One region of the Salinicoccus roseus genome, then DNA from elsewhere that is predicted to be linked to it. Evidence: riboswitches for the same ligand, from Rfam matches in the RefSeq annotation. Region 1 holds a riboswitch; each other region holds the start of a gene.
The links. Region 1 has a riboswitch for S-adenosylmethionine ahead of EDC33_RS06145 (methionine ABC transporter ATP-binding protein). Riboswitches for the same ligand answer to the same signal wherever they lie in the genome.

Region 1 (2,266 bases):
TCGTGGCAACACCTAAAGAATTCAAGTATTCAGAAGACCATGAATGGGTCAAATTTGAAGATGGCAAGGCAACAATCGGTATTACGGAATTCGCCCAATCCGAACTCGGTGATATCGTATTTGTGGAGCTGCCTGCTGAAGGCGATGAAATTACTACTGGGGAATCGTTCGGCAGTGTGGAGTCCGTTAAGACGGTATCCGAACTGTATGCGCCGCTCAGTGGTACAGTAGTCGAAATCAATGAAGAACTCGAGGACAGCCCTGAGCTTGTCAATGAATCTCCTTATGAGGAAGCATGGATGGTGGTCATTGAACTGTCCGATGAATCACAACTTGATAAACTGATGGATGCGGATGCCTACGAAGAAATGGTGGATGCATAAAAACTGAAACTCTGGACATCGTCTGGAGTTTTTTTTCAAATATGATACCAGGGGTGAATACAATGTATTTTTCCGATAAAGTGCTCATTGTCGAAGGAAAGACGGATAAGCGGCGCATCGAAGAAGTATTGATTGAACCTGTACAGATCATATGCACCCATGGTACAATGGGAATCTCAAAATTGGATGAGATTCTCGACCAGCTGAATGGCTCCGACATCTATATCCTGTCCGACGCGGACAAAGAGGGAAAAAACATCAGGAAATGGTTTAAAAAACATCTGAGTGAAAGTACTCACATATATATTGACCCGAAATTCGGTGAAGTGGGCCGCTGCCCACGCGACTACTTGGCAAACCTCCTTATGAGACACGATTTCTATGTAGATACAAGCTTGATCATGAAAGGTAAGTTCAGTAATGATGAAAGAACCAAGGACAATCGATATTACCAGCCGTATTCAATCTGAGGAGACGTTCGTGCTCTATGGCTATGCGCCGATATGTGCCAACTGCCAGATTGCGGAAAGGATGCTCGATATCGTCTCTGAAATGAAGGGATTTTCATATACTTCCATAAATTTGAACTATCATAAGGATCTCATTGAATTGTATGAAATCAGATCGGCGCCCGCACTGCTTCTGTTCAGGAAGGGCAGACTGATCAGGGAAGTATATGCCTTCCAGTCGGTGACCCATCTGACGGAAGTGTTCGATGAATTCCTTGTTGACGAATAGGAATGCGGATGATAGTATTATTAACAATCTAATAATGAAACTCTTATCAAGAGTGGTGGAGGGAAGTGCCCGATGAAACCACGGCAACCGTCTTTATGACAAGGTGCCAATTCACTGATCGACTGGTCGAAGATGAGAGGCTGATGGATAAAACCGGTGCCTACTCAACTTTTGAGTGGGCTTTTTATTTCTTTAGTGGAACGGAAAATGTACGACCTTTCCAATATACAAGTCAGGGTGAAACGTATGATCGATATAAAGAAAGCAACGAAAGTTTTCAAGACAAAGAACAATACCATCCAGGCTGTGGATGATGTCAATCTCCATATCAAGGAAGGGGAGATATTTGGTGTCATCGGCTATTCTGGTGCGGGCAAATCCACGCTGATCAGAATGCTGAATGGGCTGGAACAGCCCTCTTCGGGCGAAGTGGTGATCGGCGAAGATGTCATCAGTGCGATGACCCGGGCAAACCTGCTCAGGAAACGCCAGAAGGTCTCCATGATCTTCCAGCACTTCAACCTGCTCTGGTCGCGGACCGTCGCCGAAAACATCAGCTTCCCGCTGGAGATTGCCGGTGTACCGAAGAAGGAGCGTGCGCGCCGTGTAGCCGAGCTCGTGGACCTCGTCGGTCTCACGGGGCGCGAAGATAACTACCCAAGCCAGCTCTCCGGTGGTCAGAAGCAGCGGGTCGGCATTGCACGGGCTCTCTCCAACAGGCCGGAAGTGCTTCTGTGTGATGAGGCGACGAGTGCGCTCGATCCCGAAACGACCGACGAGGTCCTCGAGCTGCTGGTGAAGATCCGTGATGAAATGGATCTCACCATCGTCCTCATCACCCATGAGATGCATGTCATCCGCAAGATATGCGACCGTGCGGCAGTGATGGAAAATGGCCGGGTCGTGGAGACAGGGCCGGTGATAAAGCTGTTCCAGAATCCGGAGCATGGCGTGACGAAACGCTTTGTCAAAGATGACATCAACGATGAGGAGACGGCCCTGTCATTCGAGGAGGTCAGGGAGATGTTCCCGACCTCGAAAATACTCAAGCTCGGCTTTGTCGGCTCTCAGTCCAAAGCGCCGATCGTCTCGCAGGTCGTCAAGAAATACAATCTTGATCTGAACATCCTCTCGGGCAATATCAA
Region 2 (2,266 bases), on a different contig from region 1:
AAAGATAATATTCAGATGTGCGCGCAGTGTGAAATAGAGATGCTCCATCCGAACGATGCGGGTGATGCCATCGCCTCGGTCAAACTCAATAATGGCCTGTCACTCGATGTCGACGATGTCCTTGTCAGCCACGGCTATGAATCGAACTGTGAATTCCTCACTTCCCTTGAAGGCGACATCAGATACAACGACCATCAGATGATCAAGACCCATGACGTCGCGGACACACCTGTGCCCGGCATCTATGCCTGCGGCGACCAGGTAGTCTATGACGGCAAAGTCCGCCTGATCGCCGGATGCTTCACAGAGGCCGCACAGGCCGCAAACCATGCGAAGACATTCATCAAATCGGATGCCCCTGAAGACGGCATGGTCTCTTCACACAATGACATCTTCAAGGAAAAGAACAAGGCTCTGATAAGGAAAATGCACTGATCAATCAATAGACTTCTCATGTCGGGCTCTCCTCCGTCCTTCCGGCAGACCAGTCCGACATCTTTATGGCAGCGAAAGCTGCTTCTTTTTATTGTACCTCCATTGTCCTTGATGTAAGTTTGACTTGGTTGTTTTCAGCAGATATGTCACTCACCAATCCAGTATATTTGCCAGCTTTTCAGATATCTGCCTTGGCTCACTCATGCTGTCGAACTCGAATTTTTCGCCATTGATGAAGACAGTCGGAACAACCAAAATTGAACGTTCCAGCGCCTCCTTTGTAATATCGAGGCTCAAGTTCATCGTGCTCCTCTGCTCCTGGCAGCCATACTCCTGCTCCATCATCTGTTCGATTTCCCCACTGTCGAGATGCGCCCATTCCTTCTGCGTCAAGAACAGGGACTTCATGATTTCATACGCTTCATTCGGCTGGTTGTAGTCTATGAAAAGGTTCGCTATCGTTCCGTGAAGCAGCCGCACCTTCGGTTTGTCATAATGCTTGATGGTGTAGCGTACTTCCCCCGATTCGACACGCGGCATCACAGCTTCGTGCGCAGCCAGGAAGAAGTTCAGGCAATACGGACAGGCGGTGTTAAGAAAAACTTCAACATGCTTTTTGGCCCCATCCGGTCCAAAGCTTAAAGGTGGTGCATATTCCATATTCATGGTATCCCCTCCAATATATTATTTTTGCCACTCAAGTATAGAGCAAAGTGCAATCGTTGTGAAGATTCGTTCATGTTGTGCTTTGAATTATTCAAATAAAGCGTACAATCCTATTGACAGTGCCGGAAAAAGGCGGTAAAGTTTGTCTTAAATTAAATGAGATGATTCTTATCCAGAGAGGTGGAGGGACTGGCCCTTTGAAGCCTCGGCAGCAGCCCATGCGGGCCTGTGCCAATTCCAGAAGCGTAATGCTTGAAGATAAGAAGAGATGAATTTCTGCCCTCTTCTTCTATGAAGTGGGCTTTTTTGTTTCTCAGATCATCATCAAACCATTGGAGGCTTTTCATCATGAAGGATAATACACGGGGCAATCCACTTGCACTGCTCCCCCTGCTCGTTTTTGTTGCGCTGTTCATCGGTACCGGCATCATCGCCCGGGACTTCCAGGCGATGCCGATCACCGTAGCAGTCATCATCGCCATCGTTGCAGCGATGTTCATAAAACCGAAAGACCGGCTGAATGAAAAGATCGGCATCCTGACCCGGGGTGCCGGCCGGGAGAACATCATGCTGATGGTGCTCATCTTCCTGCTCGCCGGTGCATTTTCACAAGTTGCCGAGAACATGGGTGCTGTAGAATCCACAGTCAACCTTGGCCTGTCACTCCTGCCGAGCAGCCTCCTGCTGATCGGGCTGTTCATCACCTGCTGCTTCATCTCCATTTCAATGGGGACATCAACAGGCACGGTTGTGGCACTCGCCCCCATTGCGATCGGCATAGCCGGACAGACAGACCTTTCATTGGCGCTGGCACTTGCCACGGTCATCGGTGGTGCCATGTTCGGGGACAACCTGTCGGTCATCTCCGATACGACGATCGTTTCCACCCAGTCGCAGGAAGTCAAGATGTCCGATAAGTTCAAGACGAACTTCTTCATTGTACTGCCGGGCGCAATTGCGACGGTCATCATACTCTGGTTCATTTCATCCGGACAGTCGACGACCCCTGCGACGGACCTTGACTACAACCTGTTTAAAGTACTGCCCTATCTCGCCGTTCTGGTGATTGCCCTGCTCGGGGTCAATGTGTTGATCGTACTTTCCGGAGGCATTGTCTTTGCCGGGCTGGTCGGTGTGCTTGATGGTTCCTATACATTCACATCAT
Region 3 (2,266 bases), 670 kb from region 1:
CAGCGGATTCGCCGTGATATAGAGCAGTATGCCGAGCGGCAGCCCGAGCAGCACCGCAAAGAAGATGGAGATGGAAACCATCAGTGTCGTCTCAAGCAGTGCACGGTAAAGGAGCGGTGCAATCTCAGTCAATCTCTGCATAGATTTCAGCCCTTTCTATTCCTTTGGATTCATCGATGAAGCTTTTCAGACGCCCTATCTCATCCGGTTCGCCCTTGATGTGGAGCATCAGGAAGCCGAGAGGCATATCATGTATGTATTCGATGCGTCCGTTCAGAATGCTGATGTCACATTCAAAATGGCGGTAGAGCTGGTTCACATAGTTCGCCTCAGCATGCTCGTTGAGGAATTTGATCGTAATCACTTCGGAACGATCGTTCACGTCGATATGGGACGGGATGACAAAATCATATATATCCTGTACGAAGCCCCTCGTCACATCATGCTTCGGATGGCTGAATATGCTGTAGACGTCATCGATCTCTACAACTTCGCCTTCCGTCATGACGCCGACACGGTCTGCAACTTCCTTTATGACTTCCATTTCATGGGTGATCAAGACGATTGTGATGCCAAGCTCCCTATTGATCCGCTTCAGAAGTTTCAGGATGGTCTTCGTCGTATCAGGGTCGAGTGCACTGGTCGCTTCATCGCACAGCAGGACATCCGGATGGTTCGCAAGGGCCCGTGCGATGCCGACACGCTGCTTCTGGCCGCCGCTCAGATTTTTCGGATAGCTGTCCGCCTTGTCGCCGAGTCCGACAAGGTCGAGAAGTTCCTCGATCCGTCCCCGCGTTTTCTTTTTGTCATACTTGCTTGCCTTAAGAACGAATTCAATATTCTGATAGACCGTCTTCGATTCGATCAGATTGAACTGCTGAAAGATCATGCCGATTTTCTGCCGGCGGATTCTGAGGTCCTCCCCCGCCAGACTTCCAAGCTCAGTCCCGTTCACGTTCACTTTGCCGGAACTCGGTGCCTCAAGCAGATTGATCAGTCTGAGCAGCGTACTCTTCCCTGCCCCGCTAAAGCCGATCAGTCCAAATATCTCCCCTTCCTCTATCGTCAGGGAAAGTTTTTTCAAAGCCTCGATCCTCTTCCCCTTGACTTCATATGTCTTCGACACATCTTCAAGCACAATTGCCATTCCACCACTTCCTTCCTGAAATTAAAAAGCCACCTGCCCAAAGGCAAATGGCTTCAATCGTTTATCTGCCAAGCCTGAGGCTTGCGGGATTTAGCACAGTACCTACCGGCCTGCTGCTGAAGCTTCACAGGGCCCAATCCCTCCACTTCTCTGGATAAAAGTATTCAATTGAATGCTCATCACTCTACATTAATGTGGGAGAAAAGTCAAATTTCAAAATATTGGCTGCCACAATTATTCCACTCCGGATACATGGGCCACCTGCATGGTGTACATCTTGGCGTATTCCCTGCCCGATTTGAGGAGTGCCTCGTGACTCCCCCGCTCGACAATACGGCCGCCATCAAGCAGCAGAATCTGGTCTGCATGCTGGATCGTCGAGAGTCTGTGTGCAATGATGAATGTCGTCCTGTTCCGGCTTACCACCTTCATGGCATGCTGGATCATCTGTTCCGTCTCCGAATCGATGTTGCTTGTCGCCTCATCCAGTACGAGCACCTTCGGATCGAACACCAGGGCACGTGCGAATGAAATCAGCTGCCGTTCCCCAAGGGACAGTGTCGAACCGCGTTCTGCAAGTTCTGTATGCACGCCATCCGGCAGTCTGGAGAGCATCTCAGTCCCACCTACATTCTTGAGTGCTGCCTCTGCCTCCACTTCCGTAATATCGGCATTGTTCAATCTGAGGTTGAACAGCAGCGTTCCGCTGTAGATGAAGGGATCCTGGAGTACAATAGAGATGTGCTGCCTCAAAGACTGCTTGCCGATGGTTTGGACATCCTTTCCATCGAAGCGTACGGTGCCCTCAGTCGGGTCATAGAACCGCATCAACAGGTTGATGATCGAACTTTTGCCGGACCCTGTATGGCCGACAAGCGCCACCGTCTCTCCTGGTGATACTTCCATATTGATGTCCTTGAGTACTTTGTGTGTGCCATCATATGAAAACCCAACCCGTTCGAAGGCAATATGTCCATCGAATTCCCCGAGCACACCGGTGTCATCATCTTCTGCCTGCGCATCAAGCAGTTCGAACACTTTGAGCGCCGCCACCCGCGCCTGCTCGTATACATCCAATTGGCGGATGATTTCGAACAGCGGGTTGAAATAGCGTGTAAT

Region 2: it holds a riboswitch for S-adenosylmethionine, as region 1 does, so the genes downstream of both, EDC33_RS07895 (Na+/H+ antiporter NhaC family protein) here and EDC33_RS06145 (methionine ABC transporter ATP-binding protein) in region 1, are expected to answer to the same signal.
Region 3: it holds a riboswitch for S-adenosylmethionine, as region 1 does, so the genes downstream of both, EDC33_RS02910 (methionine ABC transporter ATP-binding protein) here and EDC33_RS06145 (methionine ABC transporter ATP-binding protein) in region 1, are expected to answer to the same signal.

What each region holds. Positions count from the first base shown of each region.
Region 1 covers NZ_RKQJ01000001.1:1,213,089-1,215,354, reverse strand. Annotated here, with positions in the region: gene gcvH (glycine cleavage system protein GcvH) at 3-383, shown strand; gene EDC33_RS06155 (toprim domain-containing protein) at 446-853, shown strand; gene EDC33_RS06150 (thioredoxin family protein) at 804-1,121, shown strand; SAM riboswitch class I at 1,162-1,260, shown strand; gene EDC33_RS06145 (methionine ABC transporter ATP-binding protein) at 1,368-2,266, shown strand, end outside.
Region 2 covers NZ_RKQJ01000002.1:163,813-166,078, forward strand. Annotated here, with positions in the region: gene EDC33_RS07885 (NAD(P)/FAD-dependent oxidoreductase) at 1-435, shown strand, start outside; gene EDC33_RS07890 (thioredoxin domain-containing protein) at 586-1,101, opposite strand; SAM riboswitch class I at 1,267-1,366, shown strand; gene EDC33_RS07895 (Na+/H+ antiporter NhaC family protein) at 1,450-2,266, shown strand, end outside.
Region 3 covers NZ_RKQJ01000001.1:540,586-542,851, forward strand. Annotated here, with positions in the region: gene EDC33_RS02905 (methionine ABC transporter permease) at 1-141, opposite strand, end outside; gene EDC33_RS02910 (methionine ABC transporter ATP-binding protein) at 125-1,147, opposite strand; SAM riboswitch class I at 1,206-1,308, opposite strand; gene EDC33_RS02915 (ABC transporter ATP-binding protein) at 1,382-2,266, opposite strand, start outside.